3 regions of the Paenibacillus jepli genome follow, and region 1 is predicted to be linked to each of the others. Evidence: riboswitches for the same ligand, from Rfam matches in the RefSeq annotation. Region 1 holds a riboswitch; each other region holds the start of a gene.
What was found. Region 1 has a riboswitch for ZMP and ZTP ahead of ABC336_RS00815 (GNAT family N-acetyltransferase). Riboswitches for the same ligand answer to the same signal wherever they lie in the genome.
Positions count from the first base shown of each region.

Region 2: another riboswitch for ZMP and ZTP. It lies ahead of rpiB (ribose 5-phosphate isomerase B); the one in region 1 lies ahead of ABC336_RS00815 (GNAT family N-acetyltransferase).
Region 3: another riboswitch for ZMP and ZTP. It lies ahead of ABC336_RS22560 (bifunctional 5,10-methylenetetrahydrofolate dehydrogenase/5,10-methenyltetrahydrofolate cyclohydrolase); the one in region 1 lies ahead of ABC336_RS00815 (GNAT family N-acetyltransferase).

Region 1 is NZ_JBDFMD010000001.1:162,743-169,614, reverse strand. Features, by position in the region: gene ABC336_RS00830 (glycoside hydrolase family 9 protein) at 1-1,375, shown strand, start outside; gene ABC336_RS00825 (DNA alkylation repair protein) at 1,612-2,319, shown strand; gene ABC336_RS00820 (DUF2268 domain-containing putative Zn-dependent protease) at 2,390-3,313, shown strand; gene ABC336_RS00815 (GNAT family N-acetyltransferase) at 3,351-4,451, opposite strand; ZMP/ZTP riboswitch at 4,502-4,583, opposite strand; gene ABC336_RS00810 (phytoene desaturase family protein) at 4,902-6,212, shown strand; gene sigJ (RNA polymerase sigma factor SigJ) at 6,209-6,872, shown strand, end outside.
Region 2 is NZ_JBDFMD010000001.1:4,268,553-4,275,424, forward strand. Features, by position in the region: gene spoIIR (stage II sporulation protein R) at 1-300, shown strand, start outside; gene ABC336_RS18505 (L-threonylcarbamoyladenylate synthase) at 665-1,843, shown strand; gene ABC336_RS18510 (manganese efflux pump MntP) at 2,183-2,743, shown strand; gene ABC336_RS18515 (low molecular weight protein arginine phosphatase) at 2,847-3,419, shown strand; ZMP/ZTP riboswitch at 3,467-3,547, shown strand; gene rpiB (ribose 5-phosphate isomerase B) at 3,752-4,210, shown strand; gene ABC336_RS18525 (TIGR01440 family protein) at 4,227-4,841, shown strand; gene ABC336_RS18530 (serine hydroxymethyltransferase) at 4,946-6,193, shown strand; gene ABC336_RS18535 (hypothetical protein) at 6,304-6,435, opposite strand; gene ABC336_RS18540 (glycine-rich domain-containing protein) at 6,676-6,872, shown strand, end outside.
Region 3 is NZ_JBDFMD010000001.1:5,290,018-5,296,889, forward strand. Features, by position in the region: gene ABC336_RS22540 (DnaJ family domain-containing protein) at 1-297, opposite strand, end outside; gene ABC336_RS22545 (helix-turn-helix transcriptional regulator) at 487-1,284, shown strand; gene ABC336_RS22550 (aldo/keto reductase) at 1,408-2,358, shown strand; gene ABC336_RS22555 (cyclodeaminase/cyclohydrolase family protein) at 2,364-3,002, opposite strand; gene ABC336_RS22560 (bifunctional 5,10-methylenetetrahydrofolate dehydrogenase/5,10-methenyltetrahydrofolate cyclohydrolase) at 2,999-3,856, opposite strand; ZMP/ZTP riboswitch at 3,941-4,025, opposite strand; gene ABC336_RS22565 (class I SAM-dependent methyltransferase) at 4,100-4,858, opposite strand; gene ABC336_RS22570 (NAD(P)/FAD-dependent oxidoreductase) at 4,862-5,791, opposite strand; gene aac(6') (aminoglycoside 6'-N-acetyltransferase) at 6,008-6,445, shown strand; gene ABC336_RS22580 (hypothetical protein) at 6,459-6,872, shown strand, end outside.

The DNA.
Region 1 (6,872 bases):
GACCTATAGCTCCACGCATTACACCGTGGCGGCGCCATTGCCCGATCCGTCAACTCCGGCATTATATGACGATTTTGGCGGTGGCGGCCTGTGGGGCTCCACCGGCGGCAACAACCAATGGGTGAACTGGTATACCCAGAACAACGGTTCGGCGACCTACACGAAGACGACGGAGGACGGGCGCACGGTCGGCAAGTTTACGCAAACGCCGGCGGCGACGAACTCCAACGCGAAGTTCCAGCCATGGCACGACATTGTCGATTTTGACGGTTACCGGTATCTGAACTTCACGGTCAAGAACCCGGGTTACAGCGACCTGAGGATGAAGATAGAGCTGTCGGACGGCAGCAAGGGCTATAATCTCACAGGCGGTTATATACCCGTCCCAGCAACGTGGACAGAGCTCCAATACGATATGGACGCTTTGTCCGCCACGCTGAACAAGAAGACATTGCGGATGTCGATCTGGCTGAACCAGTCAACGGCCCAGTACGGCGAGATGTTCATCGACGAGATCAAAGCGACGAATCTTGCCAGTGGCAGCGCGCCTACGTTGACAGGACTCAGTCTTGACCACTCGACTGGCGATACGGATACCGAATTTACATTTGGCGTTACTTATACGGATGCTGATAACGAAGCTCCGTTCGCCATGGAGGTCGTCATCGATGGGGTTGTCCATCTGATGGAAGAGGCAGATCCCGATGACATGATGTATACGGACGGCAAGGACTATAACTATACGACGAAGCTGCCGTTGGGCATCCACTCGTACTACTTTCATACGAGCGACACCACTTCGGATGCGGTTAGCAGTACCGTGCAGACGGGACTGGTCGTCAGCGGCAACAGCGTACTCTTCTCCGATGACTTCAATGACGGTGATGCTGCCGGCTGGACGTCGACGAGCGGCAACTGGTCAGTCACCGCCGACGAATACATTGGCCAAGCCGCTAGCGGGAACAGCTACTCGATCGCCGGCCAACCGGATTGGACAGATTACACATTGGAAGCCAAGGTCAACGTAACGAACAATACTAATGGCAACAAGGATGCTGGGCTTGTGTTCCGTTACACGGATCCTGACAACCACTACGTGCTTTACCTGAAGAACGACGACCGCTCCGGCCGGAAGATGGAGCTGGTCAAGGTGGAAGGGGGCGTTCGTACGACGCTGGATCATGCCAGTCCGAGTGTGATGCCGGATACGTCCCATACGTACAGGATCGTGCTCAGCGGTGATGAGATTGCAGTCTATCAAGATGAGGTCTTGCAGCTGAGCGCTTCGGATAGCACGCACGCCAGCGGCAAGATCGGTGCGCGCGTCTACGCGAACACGAAGGCCATCTTTGACAACTTTACAGTTAGCCAGTAGATATGTCATAGCTGCAATGCCAGCGATTCTCACATCACCCATGAAGATTACGTATCTTCGAACCCTTCACTAAGCTATACTTAACCTAACAGTCATCCTGGACATGCCGCCTAGATTCGGTCACGATCGAGGCGGCATATTTCCTTTTGCTTGCATCTACAGGGACTCTGGGTTTTATAATGGAGAATGTGAATAGCGGCTTGGTTAAAAAAGAAGATCAGGAGCGTGAACAAGTGATGATCTACGAAGAAGTGATGCAGTCATTGGCCGGCATGGGAACTGAGCAGACGAAAAGCACCTTCCTTCGCCATGGTGCGAAAGAGCCGTTCTTTGGCGTCAGGATCGGAGACATGAAGAAGCTGGTCAAGCATGTGAAAAAAGACCAAGGTCTCGCTCTGCAGTTGTATGCATCCGGCAATTACGACGCGATGTACTTGGCTGGACTGAGCATCAATCCGAAGTCGATAACCAAAGAACAGCTGCAGCAGTGGGTAACAGGCGCCAATTGGCACTCACCCGCCGAATATATCGTTGCAAGAGTGGCAGCAGAAAGTCCGTATGCCCGTGAGCTGGCTGTGGAGTGGATCGGCTCGCCGGAAGAATTGGTCGCTGTAAGCGGATGGAGTACGTACGCTAATTATGTATCGGTTGCGCCAGACGAAGCGCTCGACTTGGAGGAGATACGACGTTATTTGACAAGAGTACGTGATACCATCCACGGTGAGCGCAACTGGGTGCGCTATGTGATGAATACGTTTGTCATTTCCGTTGGAGCATACGTTGAGCCTTTAACGGAGGATGCGATGGCAGTGGCTGAGGCAATCGGCAAGGTGCAGGTGGATGTGGGGAATACGGCTTGCAAAGTGCCGCTTGCAGCCGAATATATCAGCAAGCTCGAGGCCAAGGGGCGGATCGGCAGCAAGAAAAAGACCTGCATTTGTTAATAAAGGAGCTTGACTTTGACGTTAGGTTATGGTGCATACTTCTCACTATCAACGACTAGGAGTGAGAGAGATGAACATAACAACCTTGCGTTCCGATCATATTTACCGCAAAGTTGCCCAGGCTTCCCCCGAGGAGAAAGTCGAAGTATTTAGAAACGAAATGTTGGCCCCTTACATGGGGCAATGGCGCATTCAGCAGATTCCATTCAAAGCTGAAGAGCCGCATGGGTTTGATGTCATGATAATGAATAATATGATGCACCGATCCCCTGTACAGATTACTCCTGAGATTCAGGAGGAGATTGACCAGATCTCCTCCGAATCCTTCTGGCTCGAATGCGAGGAGTCCGTGAAGAAAAGTCTGCACCTGTTTGTAGAGCAGGGGATCCAACTCCCCGTATCCGATTATATATTCACCATTCAACTCGGTAATCCGGAGAGCCGGTCCTTGGTTATTAACGGAGGATATAGCGGCTTTGGGGGCATTCCAGGCTACATTACATGCACACTCTTGCCAAATGCATACACGGTTCCCCGGATGCCGGCCGCGCTGGCGCACGAGTGCAACCATAATGTGCGATATCAATATATACAGTGGGATCACAACGTTAATTTGGGCGAGCTCATCGTAAGCGAAGGGTTGGCAGAAAGCTTTGCTGCTCTCATGTTTGGAGGGGAAATGCTCGGCCCTTGGGTTACGAAAACAAACGCAGAAACACTTAACAAGCGCATAAAACCTGTGCTTCGAGAACAATTGCAGCTAACGGGATGGGAAAACTTGTCCCCATATCTGTATGGTGACGAAATCGCAAAGCTTCATAATGTTGAACCGGTCAATATGCCTTATGCTGCGGGCTATGCTTGCGGATATCATTTGGTCCAGTACTTTTTAAGAAAAACAGGTACATCGATTGTTGAAGCCACCATCATGCCGGCTGATCAAATCCTGGATGAAGTGAAAGAATTTTGGGGTGAAATAACAGTAATCGGCTAGTAACCCGTCATACCTTATTGACGACTACTTTTGTCGTTTAGACCTTTTCTGTGATCTCTTTCTCGTACAGATTCGCGCTCCAAAATTGTGCGTCAAAGCGGCCTTGCCTCACGAATCCTAGACTGGTGTAGTAGGCATTGAGACTGGGATTGTCGGCCATGCAGTCGAGACGGATCCAGCGTTTTCCTTGTGCATGGATATAGCTTTCTGCGTAACGAAGGAGTTCCCGGCCGATACCTTTGCCCTTGCGGTGGCGCGAGACGCATAACCGATGCACATATCCCGCATGTTCGTGATATTGTTCACCCCATATTATCTCGTACCCCCATTGGACGGAGAAACAGCCGACGAGCTCATGTCCCTGCAAGGCGACGAATACTTCATGATCTTGGACAAAGGTATGTACATTCTCGAAAGTAAAGCTTTCTACACGCCATTGCCAGAAGCCATGGGCTGTATGAATCCATCGCGCAGCGTCGGTTAGAAGAAAGAGGATCCCCTCCACATCATCAACGGTTGCCCTTCGGATCGCAAGTGATTCGGAGGGCTCTCTTCGCCAGTCATGCTCCAGTCTCGACGCCGTATCGATCGCACGCTGCTCTCCGAGGAGCTTTGCGATCAGATGCAACGCGGCATCGATGCCAGCGGTAACGCCCGCGGACGTAATGATGCTCCCGTTATCCACGTAGCAGACATTCTCCATGAGCGTCGCGCTGGGCGGGGCGAGCTCCGCTAACAGATCCATGGCCCGTCTATTGGTGGTTGCTCGCTTTCCTTCGAGAAGCCCGGACTTAGCGAGCAGTAGTGCCCCTGTACAGATGGACAGTGTGAATGCGGCTTGCTGAGAGGTTTCGCTGATCCAGTGGATAAGCTTCTCATTATGGATTTCCTTGCGAGCTCCCCAACCGCCCGGTACGACCAGGATGTCCGGCGGCGGACAATCCAAAGCATCGAATTCCGGCATTATCGTCAAGCCGCTAATGGTTCTAATCTGTGCTTTTGATTCCAGTGCGACCGTAAAGACATGAAAGTCCTGTCCCCGATTACTCGCTACCACGAACGCGTCGAACGGACCCGTTACGTCCAATGCATCCACCTGATCGTATACCAGTACCGCTACTTTCTTCGCAGTTGCCATCCTGACACGCTCCTCAAATATAGAAAAGCATCTGGTTTACAATCAACCAAATGCTTTGCCCAGGCGAACGGCTTATGTGACGGATGCGCTCCCCCGTAGTGATCTACGTTCTCGCCAGTTACGCATCCCATATATTTACTGTATATTATAGGAGAGGTCAAGGCTTTAGAGCAATACTTATTTTCTATACGGTAGTCGAAAGCGATAAAAGTAAATCAAAAGTTGCTTAAACATGGGCGAGTGGCTGGAATAAGAAGACTAGATAGCCGGTAATGATAGGTGAATCAGACAGGGAGCAGCGCCGCGGCGCTGCTCTTTTTTTAATAGATAAGAACGTTCGACCCATTCGTTTGTTTTATCCCCCACAATCCAATTGTGTAACAAACCGCTCCTCTCGCTTGTCATATGTGTGTGAAGTGAATCAGATGATCGACTAGAGAGGGTGGAGGGATGAAAGCAGTGGATGCGAAGGATAACACGGTTGTGATTGGTGGAGGCATAGCAGGACTTGTTGCGGCGATCTATGTGGCCCGGGCGGGGCATTCCGTCACGCTGATGGACACATCAAAAAAGTTCGGTGGTCGGGCGATGACAAACGAAAAGCAGGGTGCCTATCTCAATTTGGGTGTACACGCGTTTTATGAGGGCGGCGAAGGAGAAGAAGTGCTGAAAGAATTAAACCTTTGTCTTAAGGGGGGTAATCCTCCGGCATCAGCCGTTGCTGTATGGGATGAACAGATGCATCCTTTTCCCGCGGGTCCAGTTCAATTAATGATGTCCAAACTGTATTCTGTAAAAGGGAAAATGGAGATGGTTCGGATGATGATGAAGCTTCCAAGCCTAGACTCAACGCTCTTGCAAGGAATCAGCCTGCAGGAATGGGTGGAACGGGAGTTTCAATGCCCGATGGTACGACATGCACTTTATGCGGTCAGCCGCTCCAACTCCTTTGTTCCGCACCCGGAGCTGCTGGATGCCGGGGCAGCAGTTGGACAATTAAAGCGCACCTTAACGGGCAAAGCCTTTTACATCGATGAAGGATGGGGTTCATTAATACGTCAGTTATCCGACCTGGCGGCTCGATCCGGCGTTGTTCTAGTTCCCGGTACGAGAGCGGAAGCTTTGGTGCTGCAAGACGGCGGATTACGAGGTGTCCGTCTGAAGGACGGCTCTGTCATCCACACTTCGAATGCCATTGTGTGCGCGGGTCCCCAGGATCTCGTAAAGCTATTGGGAGAAGCTGCGACTCCCGCTTTCATCAAACAGATCGGACTGGCGACGCCGATCAAGGCCGCCTGCCTGGATGTCGTGCTACACGATATTTCCGGCAAGCGGCCTTCATTTCTCGCCGGATTCTGGCTGGATCAACCGCTTTTCTACAACAACCCAAGTACCGTCGCGAAGATGAGCAATAATGGTTCGTCAGTCGTCCATATGATCAAGCATCTCGGTGACTCACCCGGAGATGCCAAGGCAGACTTGCATCAGTTGGAGAAGGGGCTTGACTTGGTATGGCCGGGATGGCGACAATATGAAAGAACAAGGCAATACTTGCCGTGCATCACGGTAGCCCACGATTATCGTAAAGCGGCAGGAGATGCCGGCTTCGGTTCCGAGGTCGATGGCGTTGTCGGCCTATTCGTTGCCGGAGATTGGGTCGGAACTACCGGTATGCTTGCTGATGCGTCGTTTGCGAGCGCCAAAATAGCAGCCAATGCGGTCATCGGACGATTGGATCATCCTTTTGAAGCAAGGAGATGAACAGGATCGATCATTATCAGGAATATAAACCGCTGCTTTTTTCGATTGCTTATCATATAGTAGGTCGCAGAAGCGATGCGGAGGATATGGTACAGGAGGCATATCTAGCTCTGGAGAAGCAACCGCCGGGCTCTGTCCGCGATCGTAAGGCGTACTTATGCCGGACTGTCCATAATCTGAGCATAAACCGGCTGAAATCGGCTGCCCGTCAACGCGAGTTGTATACCGGCATCTGGCTGCCTGAGCCGATTGTTACGGAAGGGGGGGAATCACAGGATCCTGAAGCGGCTTATGTCATGAAGGAGTCCCTGGCTCTGGCATGCCATTTGCTAGTTAAGCAGCTTACAGCAACGGAACGGATTGTATTTGTCCTGCGGGAAGTTTTTCAATTGTCGTTTGATGAAATAGGAGAGATTGTAGATAAAAACGCAAATGCCTGCCGGCAAGTGTTTTTCCGGGCGCGCAAAGGCTTGGGAAGCCAGCTGACTTCGCAGCATCGGCTAACGGAACCAACTCCGGCAAGCATGACAGCAGTAGTAGAACGATTCGTCAGTGCTATGTCTACGGGCAATATTAGCAGGCTGGTGGAGGTCCTGTCTGTAGATTCAACGCTGTATATGGACGGGGGAGGACAAGAAAAGGCGGCCTTGCATCCCATTG
Region 2 (6,872 bases), 4.1 Mb from region 1:
GTGCCTTTCCCTACCAAAATGTACGGCAGCCAGGTATATCCGGCGGGCGATTATGAAGCGGTGCGGGTGACGCTCGGAGCAGGTATGGGGCAGAACTGGTGGTGTGTGCTGTTTCCGCCGCTGTGCTTCGTAGACGGAATTAGCGGTGAAGCAGTGGCAGCAGAGCCGACGGTCGCCGAAGCTACAGCGGGTGATAGTCCGGCAGAGCTGCCGGAGCTTGGTGAAGCGCCGGAGGTTCGGTTCTTCCTCTGGGATCTGATCCAGTCGATCATCGAATTCTTCCGCGGGCTGTTCAGCTGAGATAAAGCCTTTCCGATGCCGCTGCGGACAGAGTAGTTGCACATATATTGATAATGCTGCATAAGGCGACCAAAGCTCAACCAGGGGTAAAACGTTACTTGAATCCGCTCGAAAGGCGGGTATGATGGATGCTGATGGGCACTTCTGATGACGAATAACGGATCGTCTGTCCGTATGCAGGGGGCGGGCGTCTCCTGTGCTCGGCAGCTGCTAACATCACTGCGACACAACATGATATGGTATAATGGATGCGGCTGATGCCGATTCGACAAGTGCTGAAGGAATGAATCATGTGACCAAACGATGGCATGTATATTCGACTGAATATAAGAATGCAATAGATGGCGCCTCGGAATCATCTTCGATGTTCGGGAGCGCTGACACCCTGGCGAAGGACCAAACGTCGATCTCCGCCGAATCGGGACTGCAGGAAGCGGCGGCGCTGCTGCGCCGCGGCTTCCTGATCGCTTTTCCGACGGAGACGGTCTACGGTCTGGGGGCTGATGCCTCCAATGACAAGGCGGTAGCCCGTATCTTCGAGGCCAAGGGCAGGCCTGCCGATAATCCGCTGATCGTCCATATCGCCGAGCGGGAGCAGATGGCGCAGCTGACAGAGTCTTGCAGCGACCTGGAGGCTGAACTTATGGGGGCGTTCTGGCCGGGGCCGCTCACCCTGGTCCTGCCTGTCCGTCCCGGAGCGCTCTCGCCGCTCGTGACCGCAGGTCTGGATACAGTGGCCGTGCGGATGCCGGACCACCCGGTGGCGCTCCGGCTCATCGCCGCGGCGGGATGTCCGGTCGCGGCTCCCAGCGCCAACCGGTCCGGGCGGCCCAGTCCGACCCGGGCCGATCACGTGGCGGAGGATCTGGGCGGGCGGATCGACGGGCTCGTCGACGGCGGGCCGACGGGCATCGGATTGGAATCGACCGTCATCCAGGTGGTCGACGGCCGGATCGTCATCCTCCGGCCCGGTGGGGTCACTGCCGAAGCGCTCAGCCGCTTCGCCGAGGTGAGCCGGACGCCTGACAGGCGTGCGCCCCAGCTGCCCGTAACCGGCTCGTCTGACGGGAGTGCGCCGCAGCGGCCCGCGACGGGCTCGGCGGACGTCACTGCCGGGGGTCTCGCAGTCCCTCAGCGCGAGACCGCGTCATCCGCCGCAGTCGAGCCGGAGGCGCCCCGTTCTCCCGGCATGAAGTATGCTCATTATGCGCCGAGGGGCGAGATGCAGCTCGTGCAGGGTGCGGCTGTCCGGATGCAGGAGTATATCCAGTCCGCGATCGACGCGGCCCGGGCGCGGGGAACTGTCACCGGCGTGCTTACGTATGCGGAGCATGCTGCGGATTACCGCGCCGACGTCGTCCTGGCGATCGGTTCGCTAGTAGAGCTGGAGACGGCAGCGCAGGGCCTGTATGCCGCGCTGCGGGAGATGGACAGCAGCGGCGTGGAGCGCATCTGGGCGGAGGCGTGTCCGGCTGGCGGGATCGGCGACGCATTGATGAACCGTCTGGTCAAAGCCGCAGGCCACCGCGTTGTGGAAGTATAGCGCAAGCCAGAAGATGCGTGGACGAGAAATTTTCCCGCATGCCGCAGCTAGTCTGTTCCTGATCCTGTCAGTCCTAGTGCAGATCTCGTGAGCCCCCGTACAGAGCTGATAAGGCGACAGTCTTGCCGTCCAGCTCTGCATAACGCTAACAGGCTATATGCCCCAAGCGAGGCTTCCGTAAACGGCTCTGTGTCTCCATTGCCGCCAACTCAGTAAACGGTATTCTTCCTTTACCGACCCTCCCCGTTCCTCACACAGGGCTTGGTCATGTTTGCCGTCTTGTCCGCATATGCTGGATAACAAATGACGGATTGGACGTGGGGAGGACTGCCATCCATGATGGGTGAAGCTACCGTACCGGCAGGGCAGCTGATGACGATAGTGTTGATGGCCGTGGCGCTTGGGATGGATGCCTTCTCGCTGGGGATCGGGATCGGCCTGAAGGGGATCCGGCTGCGTCACGTGCTGAGGCTCAGCTGCGTGATCGCCTTGTTTCATGTGGCGATGCCCCTGCTGGGCATTCTGACGGGAAATTTTATGAGCGGCTTGCTCGGTCAAGTGGCGACTACAGCAGCGGGGGTTCTGCTATTCTTGCTGGGCGCGCATATGGTGTATCATTCGCTGCGTCCCGGCTCGGAGAGCAGCATCGATCACCGGTCGCTTTGGGGGACGCTGCTGCTGGGTCTTACGGTGAGTGTGGATTCTTTTTCGGTCGGCGTGTCACTGGGGATGTTCTCGGCGAACATGCTGCTGACCGTGCTGATGTTCGGCTTGTTCGGCGGTCTGATGTCGATCATTGGACTGTTGATCGGCCGCCGGGCGGGGGGCAGTTTGGGAGACTATGGCGAAGCGTGCGGCGGTATTATCCTGCTTGTATTCGGTCTGATGTTTTTATTCTGATCCGGATCTGGTGAAAATAAAGGGTACACTGGTGATAATGGAGAACTAGTATTATACATTGAACACATCTGTGTCTGCGCCGGCAGAAAGGAGAGTTGTGCCGTTGAAACGCATTTTATTCGTATGTACCGGCAACACCTGCCGCAGCCCGATGGCGGAAGCTTTGCTGCGCGATATGGCGGAGCGGGAAGGAATCGCGGTCGAGGTGCGGTCGGCGGGAGTGTCGACGGTAGACGGGCTGCCGATATCCGCGCATGCCTCCGAGACGCTGCGGCACCGTCAGATTAGTCACAATAAGAGCTCGCACGCGCTGACTGCCGAGGCGGTTAATTGGGCGGATCTGATCTTGACGATGACGGCCGGCCACAAGCGCCACCTGCTGGAGCGGTATCCGCAAGCCGTGGAGAAGAGCCACACGCTGAAGGAATATGTAGCCCGCGAGGAAGCGGTGCTGTCCGATATTGAAGAGCTGGAGCGTCTCTACACGGATCTGCATATGAAGCAGGCGCTTGGGGGACAGCTTACGGAGCAGGAGCGGGCGCGTCTGCTGGAGCTGGAAGCGCGGATCCCGAGCTTCGATATCGGTGATCCGTTCGGCGGCAGTCTGGCGCAGTACGAGATGACGGCGGAGGAGATTGCCGAAGCGGTCCAGAAGCTGCTGCGCAAGCTGAAGTAGCCGCTTGATTTTTGGATAGGGTTGCTATATAGTTAGGGTAACAATCAAGGATCCGGTGTAACTGGCGACGGAAGTGGGCAACCACGGGGGAGCATCGGAACATAGGGCCGGTCGCCTGGGCAAAGAGCAGCGTGCATTGCACGTCATGCTCTTTTTCGTCTTTTGAGGGTGATTCGGGTATAATGGGGAGAGCAAAACATAAGCACACGCTTCCGAAGTGAGTTTTCCTTCGGAAAACTAAGCATATGCTTTCGAAGCAGTTTTGCTTCGCAAAACTTAAGCACACGCTTCCGAAGTGAGTTTTCCTTCGGAAAACTTTTAGGAGGGTTCGTATGAAAATTGCAATCGGCGCTGACCATGCGGGGTACCGCTTGAAGGATGTCGTGATTCCTTTCCTGGAGTCGCTGGGGCACGAGGTGCAGGATTTCGGCTGCAGCTGCGAGCAATCGGTCGATTATCCCGACTATGCTCTCGAAGTATGCAACCAGGTGATCGAAGGGACAGCCGAGCGCGGGATTCTGATCTGCGGGACCGGTATCGGGATGTCCATCGCCGCCAACAAGATTCCCGGCATCCGCTGCGCCCTGACGCATGATCTGTTCTCCGCCAAAGCGACCCGCGAGCACAATGACACCAATGTGCTGGCTCTCGGCGAGCGCGTCATCGGACCTGGCGTAGCCCAGGAGATCATCAGGATCTGGCTGGAGACGCCGTTCTCCGAAGGTGAGCGGCATATCGGCCGCGTAGGTAAGGTCAAGGCGCTCGAAGACAAATATTCCTCGCATCCTTAAACGGGAGGCATGCTGAATGAATACGGAACTGCAGGCGATAACAGCCGATACGACAGCGACGGTGCGCGAGCTGGCCGAAGCGGCGGGGCTGCGCAGCGGCCAGCTGCTGGTTATCGGCGTCAGTACAAGCGAAGTGGCCGGTCGGCGGATCGGCACCTCAGGGACGCAGGAGATCGCGCAGGCGATCTATGAAGGCATCGAGGCGGTGCGCCGGGAACGGGGCTTCTACCCCGTCTACCAGTGCTGCGAGCATCTCAACCGGGCGCTCGTGCTGACGCGCGAGGCAGCGGAACGTTACCGGCTGGAGGAAGTAGCAGCCGTACCGATCCCGGGCGCAGGCGGCTCGATGGCGGCCTACTCGTACCGGATGCTAAATGATCCGGTGCTGGTCGATGCCGTACAAGCCGATGCCGGCATCGATATCGGCGATACGCTGATCGGCATGCATCTGCGCCGTGTTGCGGTCCCGCTGCGTCCTGCGATCCGCAGCATCGGAGCAGCTCACGTCACGATGGCGACGACGCGGCCGCGGCTGATCGGTGGTGCAAGGGCAGTATATACGCTGGACGGCCAGCCGGTGCTGGGGGAGGCCGAGTCCGCCCCCGAGCAGCGGGGCGGCACATGTGATTAGAGATTCAATCCATTACTATATTTGATGCCCGCGCGCCGCGGCCCGCACCGGACAGACCGGCCAGGGCCGGGCGGAGCCGGCATCCAGGGAGGATATTATTACTTATGGAACATCTGCGCAAACAGGATCCCGAATTGCTCGCGGCGCTTGGCCTGGAGCTGAAGCGTCAGCGCGACAACATCGAGTTGATCGCATCGGAGAATATCGTCAGTGAGGCCGTGCTCGAAGCCATGGGCTCTGTGCTGACCAACAAGTATGCCGAGGGCTATCCGGGCAAGCGTTTCTACGGCGGCTGCGAGCACGTCGACATCGCCGAGGACATCGCCCGCAACCGCGCCAAGGAGCTGTTCGGCGCCGAGCATGCCAACGTACAGCCGCACTCCGGCGCGCAAGCCAATATGGCAGTCTATCTGGCAACGCTCAATCCTGGCGACACCGTGCTGGGCATGAACCTGGCGCATGGCGGTCACCTGACGCACGGCAGCCCGGTCAACGCTTCCGGTCTGCTCTACAACTTCGTCGCATACGGCGTCGAAGAGGATACCTTTACGATCAATTACGACGAAGTCCGCAAGGCCGCGTTCAAGCATCGCCCCAAGATGATCGTGGCCGGCGCAAGTGCTTATCCGCGGATCATCGACTTTGAGAAACTGGGCCAGATCGCAAACGACGTGGGCGCGCTGTTCATGGTCGACATGGCGCATATCGCCGGTCTCGTGGCGGCAGGTCTGCATCCGAGTCCGGTACCGCACGCGCATTTCGTGACGACGACAACACATAAGACGCTGCGCGGTCCGCGCGGCGGTCTGATCCTGTGCCGCAAGCCGTGGGCAGCAGCGATCGACAAAGCGGTGTTCCCTGGCTCGCAGGGCGGTCCGCTCATGCATATCATCGCTGCCAAGGCGGTCGCCTTCGGCGAAGCGCTGCAGCCGTCCTTTAAGGAATACGCCCAGAAGGTTGTGAACAACGCTCGCGTACTGGCAGACGCACTGGCCGGCGAGGGGCTGAACATCGTCTCCGGCGGCACAGACAATCATCTGATGCTGGTCGATACGCGCGGCCTGAACATCACAGGCAAGCAAGCCGAGCATCTGCTGGATCAAGTCGGCATCACTGTCAACAAAAACGCGATTCCGTTCGACCCGACTTCGCCGTTCATTACCAGCGGCATCCGGATCGGTACGCCTGCCGCTACCTCCCGGGGCATGGACGAGGCTGCGATGAAGGTCATCGCCGAGGTCATCGCAATGACGCTCAAAAATCCTGAGGACAGCGACGTATTGGCCAAAGCGGAAGCACGGGTACGCGAGCTGACCGCGCAATACCCGCTTTACCCTGGGCTGCAATATTAATTCCACTGGCAGGGCCAGATCCAACAAAGACTCCAATGCCGCTGCAAGCGGCGCTGGAGTCTTTGTTCTGTTGATTGCTGTACAATTAATCCGACTGGCTCTGGGTCTGCTTATTTAACCCGCCGTCTCGACTTGCCTGTGATGGATTGGAAGGTATCCATGAGCTTCTGGCGGGCCTGCTTGTTGCGGAGCAAGTAAGCGGCTCCCATGCCGAGTGCGGACATCAACATTCGTCTTTTCATCGATTATTCCTCCTCCTGGATAATGGTCAACCAAGCTTGCTGACGGTGTTTATTAGAATTACCCGTTGATGCGGCGCTTAAACAAACGACGCACCGCCTCAACGGAAGGGGGCTGCTGGACGGTACGGGAATGCGATATAAGGGTGTCGGGCGGCTTTTGATATGGTACAGTGAGAGCAGTATATGCTTAATCAACAGCGGACTTTTTTAAACAACCTACGTAGTAAAGGAGCGGGTGCTGTGGAGCAGCTTATCGCAGGCGGTGCGATCGCAGGGCTGGTGATCGTACTCTCCTATTCATTATGGAAACGGAGTCAGCGTGCCTCAGCGGCCGGCCGGATCGGCTATCCCGCCCACCGGCCGCCCCAGACGCTCGGCATCTATCCCGGGAACCCGGCCTATGAAGCTGCGGTCCGGCTGGAGCAGTCGATTCCCGC
Region 3 (6,872 bases), 5.1 Mb from region 1:
CAGCGACTGGTAGCGCATCCGTTTCAGCGAGAGCTCGCGGTCCAGCTTCACGCGCTCGCTGTCATCCCGGCAGCAGGCGAGGAGCTGCTCCAGCGAGACCATATCTTTGCGAAGCTGCATTTCCTCGGGGAGTACGCCGGCATTTTTGAGCAGCTTGTAGCTTGCGCGCAGCTCCTGCGGGACAGCCGCGTCGTCGTCCAGCTTCAGCGGCTTGCCTGCGCCCGGCAGCCGGTCAAAGTCCCCCTTGCGCATCGCCTCCTGAATCTTCTCCTCTACGATCGCTGACATCCAGTCCATCTCCAATCTCCTCCCCACATGCTTGTCCGGTCGCACCGGATAACTTAATGTTGTAGTATACCCATATGAGATCAGTTTATCATAATGCAAGTGTGGCGAGGAGGCGCGTTATGGGTATTACCCAGCATTATAGGGGTGAAGGCTTCAAAGCCTATATATTTAAAGACTTGAAGGCAGGTGGTTGAAAAAATGAGTGCTGCGACCAGCAAAGCGAAAAAGCTGGGTGAATATCTGAAATCGCGAAGGGAACGCTTGAAACCGGAGTCAGCCGGCATCGCGCCGGTCCGCAGTCAACGGCGTACGCCCGGTCTGCGGAGAGAAGAGGTGGCTATGTTGGCAGGGGTGAGCGTCACCTACTACACCTGGCTTGAACAAGGCCGGTCCGTCACGGCTTCAGTGGAGGTCATACGGAGTCTGGCAAAGGCGCTTCAGCTGACTACGGAGGAGAGCGCACACTTGTACCAGCTGTGGGACCCCAGTGAAGGGAAGGAGGGTGCCACCCCGGGTGGTGTCCATCAGGACAAGCTGCAGAGCACGGTCGATGCCTTTCCCTATCCTGCCTTCATTACCAATGACCGCACCGAGCTGCTGGTCTGGAACCGCGGGGTTGCCGAATGGCTAATTGACTTTGGTGAATTGCCGCCGGAGCAGCGCATTTTCATCAACCTGCTGTTCACCCATCCAGGTCTGCGCGAGCGGATTGTGGACTGGGAGGTGTTTGCGCAATTTGCCGTGTCGGTATTTCGGACGTATGTTGATCAGCATTCAGGCGATCTCTGGTATGAAACCGTTGTGGCCGAGCTCATCCGGGAAAGTCCCTCGTTTGCCGAGCTGTGGCTCCGTTATGATATCGGGATTCCGAAAGTCAGCCGGGTGATGGTGCAGCATCCAGCAGCGGAAGCGCCGAAGGTTTTTGATGTTCAATCCTGGTCCAGCGCCTCCGATACCGAGCGGGTGCATATGTGTCTGTACACGCCAGCACGATAGCCGGTGCCGGGTCGTATCCTGGTAATCTGGCTACTAGTATAACCTTGGAGTGGCTGGGCATCCCGCTGTCGGGTAGACTTTTCTTGCGGGTCCAACACATACAATACGAGGAGGTTGTACAACATGCAGACACGACAGCTGGGACGTCAAGGACTGGAAGTATCCGCGCTGGGGTTAGGGACGATGATGATGCCAGACGATGATCGATCCGTCCGCACGATTCATGGGGCACTTGATCTGGGGGTGACGCTCTTCGATACAGCCGATCTGTACGGGGATTTCACGGCAGGGCGATTTGGCGGCAACGAAAAGCTGGTGGGACGCGCATTCAAAGGAAAACGGGAGAATGCCATCATCGCTACCAAGTTCGGCATTACGCACGGACAGGGGCCGAAAGGCGATCCCGCTTATATCAAAAAATCGGTCGATGCCAGTCTGTACAGTCTCGGCACGGACTATATCGATCTGTATTACCAGCACCGGCCCGATCCGAACACGCCGATTGAAGAGACGGTGGGGACGCTGGCCGATCTCGTACAGCAGGGAAAAGTACGTTATATCGGATTGTCCGAGGCGCCGCCCGAGACGATCCGTCGTGCCCACGCGATACATCCGATCTCGGCTGTGCAGACCGAGTATTCATTATGGAGCCGTGAGCTGGAGGATGAGGTGCTGCCCGTGCTCCGGGAACTGGGCATCGGCCTGGTGCCTTACAGTCCGCTCGGCAGAGGCTTCCTGACCGGCCAGATCAAGAAGCCGGAGGATCTGCCGGCGGACGATTACCGTCACCATTTCCCCCGGTTCCAGGGTGACAATTTCTACAAAAATATCGAAGTCGTCGGCCTGATCGAGGAGATGGCGGCACGGAAACGGTGCACGCCTGCCCAACTGGCGCTTGCTTGGCTGCTGGCCCAGGGCGAAGGCGTCGTACCGATCCCCGGCACCAAGCGGCTGGAGCGTGTAGAAGAAAATCTCGGCGCCCTGCAGGTCGAGCTGTCGGCAGACGACCTCGCGGCAATCGAGCGGATCTCCCCCAAGAACGTCGCCGCGGGCAGCCGCTTTGGCGCCTTCTAGCTCCACTACGACCCGATTCGCGTGCGCGTGATCTCCAGGGCCTCGCTTTTCAGATCGGCGATCTCGCGGATCTGGGCGGCGAGGCTTTTGGCATAGCGCGTCTTGACGGCTTGGTCGCGAAGCGCGGCGAGATTGATCTCCACCGTTAGTCCGGCAGACTGGGCGGCCGCGTCGAAGAGGATGGCGCCGATCCCGAGGTCGGAGATGACATGCGGGTTGCAGATCGCAGCAAGGCGTTGCGTACAGCGGATGCCATCCCCGCATAGCCGGACCAGCTGCAGCGGTACCTCGATTGCCTCCTCGGTAGCCTTGTCGAGGGCTTGCCGGCGGGCGAGCTTGTCTTCCGCTGTCTCCTTGGGCAGCCGCAGCGCTGCCATGTAGCCGTCAAAGGCTGTAATATCCGCATGCATCAGACGCTCACAGGAAGCCGTCAACGTCTGCAGCAGCCGGATCGCTTCATCGGTCTGGCCGCGATGCTCGGCGTACTTGTCGCCCTGAGACAGCCGGGCGGCCATCGAGGTCATGGCTGCGGCGAGCGCCGCAGCCAGGGAAGCGACGCTGCCGCCGCCCGGCGTCGGCTCGGCACTGGCGGCACGCTCCAGGAACGTGCGGGTCGGATGATCCCAGGTAAGCTGCTCCGTCATTTCCACGCCTCCTCAAATTGTGTCCTGACAGCTGTCATCAAATTCTCGAACAGGATAGCGGTCGTCAAGGTGCCGACACCGCCAGGCACGGGGGATAATGCGGCGGCGCGGTCGCGCGCCTCGGACGAGACATCGCCGACGATTCGCCCGTCCTCTGTCTCATGGATGCCGGCATCGATGACAGCCAAGCCATCATGCACCATCGATCCCTTGACCGTATCGGGACGCCCTACGGCGACAAAGGCGATGTCGGCATGTCCCAGGTGAAAGGCAAGATCCGGGGTCCGCGAGTGACAGACGGTTACGGTCGCCTGCTCGTGCTGCAGCATATGGAAGAGCGGCATGCCGACGGTCTGGCCTCGGCCGACCAGGGTCACATTTTTGCCCTCCAGTGTATAGCCATAATGCTTAAGCAGCCGGATGCAGGCTTGAGGGGTTGCCGGGTACAGTCCGGGCTCGCCTGTCCTCGTGGCCTGCTGGTTCCAGTGGTTCACTCCATCGATATCTTTCTCGGCACAGACAGCATTCTCCAGATGCCTGCCCGCGAGATGCGGAGGCAGGGGCAGCTCGAGCAGGATGCCATGTACCCTCGGGTCCCCGTTCCAGGCTTCGAGCATGTTCAGCACTTCATCCTCGCTTACATCCGCGCTTGCGGTGTGCATCTCATAGTTGATGCCCAGCCTCTCGGCTACCTTCCGCTTGGCCGCGGCATAGTACGCCGATGCCGGATCACCCTCCACCAGCAGCACGGCCAGCGTGGGGTAGATCCCTTTTTGTTTGCATGCTCCAACCTCCATCTTGACCTGGCGGTACACCTCATCAGCAGCTTCCTTGGCTTTCATAATGACAGTCATTGCGGAAGACCTCCTTCAGAATAGGCTTCAAGAACGAAAAAAAGCATCTGTACGAAGCTCGTCATCAGACGAAGCCGCGTTCAGATACTTTTCCCAGGCGAACGGAATAGTCGGACCTGCAGGCTCCCTTGTGGTTGATTCCACTCGCATCGCCAGTTGCCGCAGGGTGTTTGATCTATTCTAGCAGAGAAGGGGAAAGTTGGAAAGAGGGGGTGGAGATTATTTTGGTGGCAGATACAGGCTCTAGCGAACTCTAACCGCAGAGATGCGCAGCCGACTGATATCGATCATCCATCGCTCGCCGTCGTAAAGCTGGGGCCGGAGCCTATCTTCGACGTTCTGGATGATCGCAGCCTGCTCGGGAGGACTAAGATCGGGTAGCAGAACTGAAGAAAAGCTGGCCAGCCATCTCTGCAGGCCGTCTTCCCCTTGCAGCGGTCTGGCATGCCCCGTGTGCTGGGCGTAGGTGACGCGAAAGCCGATCCGTTCGAGAAGGCTGGCGTACTGACCAATGGTGGGGTGATACCATGGGTTGCGGCCTTCCCACGCGTAGCCTTGACTCGTCAAGACCTGTTCGAGCCCAGTGAGGATCGCAGCAGTGTTGCCCTGCCCGGCGAACTCGGCGACGAACCGGCCGCCCGGGCGGAGCGCCAGTCGGATGGAAGCGGCGGCGGCTTCGGCGTCTGCGACCCAATGCAGGACCGCGTGGGAGAAAACCGCATCATAGGGATGCGCACTGCGGTAACTGGTCAGGTCCGACACCTGGAGATCCAGCTGCGGATGCTGCACACGGGCCCTGGCGATGGCTTCCGCCGAACTGTCGATGCCTTGCACAGCTGCTCCGGAGGCGGCGATCCGGGCGGTCAGATCCCCCGAACCGCACCCGGCGTCGAGGATACGCTCTCCCGGCCGGGGCTGCAGCAGCGCCAACAGCTCATCGATGGGCTGTTGGAACTGGCGCGCTGCGTCTGGACGGGATGGCCCATTCCAACCATGAGCCATCGTTCACGCCTCCTGAGACTGCTTGTGCCAGTCTTCCTCAGTCAGATCGGCATGGACGCCGATGCCAGCGCGGCTGCCGGAGGCTGCGGCGAAGATCAACTGGGAGGGCATAACATACGAAGCATCCCCTGCGGCGTAGACGCCGGATGCTGTCGTCCGTCCCATCGCGTCGACGACGAGACCGTCCATTTCATTCTTCTCGCATCCCAGAGATTCATGGAGCACGAGCTGCGGCACCTGGGCAGGGGAGAGGAAGCCGCCAGTGCGGGCGATCCGCGTGCCGTCAGTGAAGACAACCGCCTCCAGTTGTCCGTCCTGACCGGCAAATGCGGCAACCGGCGTGTCGATAACCCGTACGTTCCTTGCCGCCAACTGCTCTCTTTCCTCTTCCGTTACCGTTCCTTTTCCGTTGGTGCACAAGATAAGGTCGCGGCTCCAGTTCATGAGCAGCTTGGCCTTATGGAAGAGATCGCTGTTCTCCGAGAGGGCGACCAGCGGCTGATCGCGCAGCTCCCAGCCGTCGCAGAACGGGCAGTTGAACAGGCTCTTGCCATAATATTCGCGGGCCCCGTCGATTTCGGGCAGCACTTCTTTGAGCCCGGACGAGAGGATGATCTTGCGCGCCCGAATCCGCTTGCCTGCTGCCGTCTCCAGCTCGAAGCCATCTTCGAGCCGCCCGATGCGGATGACCTCCTCCTCGTGATGCTCTACACTCGGATAACGCAGCACTTCCTCATAACCGATGCGGCGGAACTCTTCAGGCTTGATACCATCACGGGTAATAAACCCGTGAGAAGCATGCGTCACCGCATTGCGCGGCTGATTGTTATCCAGCAGAGCTACGCGCCGCCTGGCCCGGCCGAGTACAAGCGCAGCGTTCAAACCGGCGGGGCCGCCGCCGACGATGGCACATTCGTAAGTATTCATTGTCATTTTCCTGCCTCCTTAGCGGATTTAACAGACTCTTTAAGTCCTTTATTGAGACAATAAAAGATCTTGTGTATCTATAATAGTCGTGATTGCGCCAGAATGTCAAGCGCATCTCACGTCTCTTATGTGCGAAAGAATCGCTTCCCTTTCCGGAACGCATGTTTCATAATCAAGAGAGAACTGAACAAGTCGATTTTATACTCAAAGGTGGCGTTCATCATGCAGATCGAAAAAGCAACCGAAGCACACGTCGGCGATGTGGCCGAACTGGCCTTCCTGCTATGGCCGGACAGTGAAAAAGAGGAACTGCGGACGGAGTTCGCGGCGATGCTGCATTCTGACAACAATCAAGTCCTTGTTGCTGTCGCTGGTGAAGCACGCATCGGATTTATTCATTTGTCGTTAAGAAAAGATTATGTCGAGGGGGCCGTCAGCAGTCCGGTTGGCTTTGTCGAGGGCATCTATGTGGCAGAGGGACATCGCGGTCAGGGCGTCTCCCGGGCACTGGTGAAAGCAGGATCCGAGTGGGCCAGAGCCGCGGGCTGCCGCGAGCTGGCGTCCGATACAGAGCTTCATAACACTGGCAGCCAGGCGTTTCACGAGCGGGTAGGCTTCCGGGAGGCTGGACGCATCGTCGCTTATATCAAGGATTTGTAGGGGAGACAACGCTATGCCGCGATTTTTACAGCGCTACGGCTTGCTGATCTTGGCCGGGATCATCCTGCTCGGCGGGATCGGCGCATCGGCAGCTGCCATGCTGGTGACCGTCGTCCGGATGGAACGGATCGTACTGTCGCTGGATACCGGTGTATCCATTCTCATGAAGCCGGGCAAGTACCAGGTATTTCGGGAATTCGAGCTTCACGGGTCGCTCCTTCCCTTTAGCGCCACGTTCACGCCCAGCGAATCGCTGGGAAACCAGGTGCGCAGCCTGCATGTGCAGGTGTTCAATGACCAGCAGGAGCTGCGCGTGCTCCCCGACACATCTACGACTTATACGGTAAACGGTACAGGAGGACAATCTGTCTATCGGTTTCAAGTAGAGGAGGAGGGCTGGTATACGGTTGCGCTGACGTTGGATGAT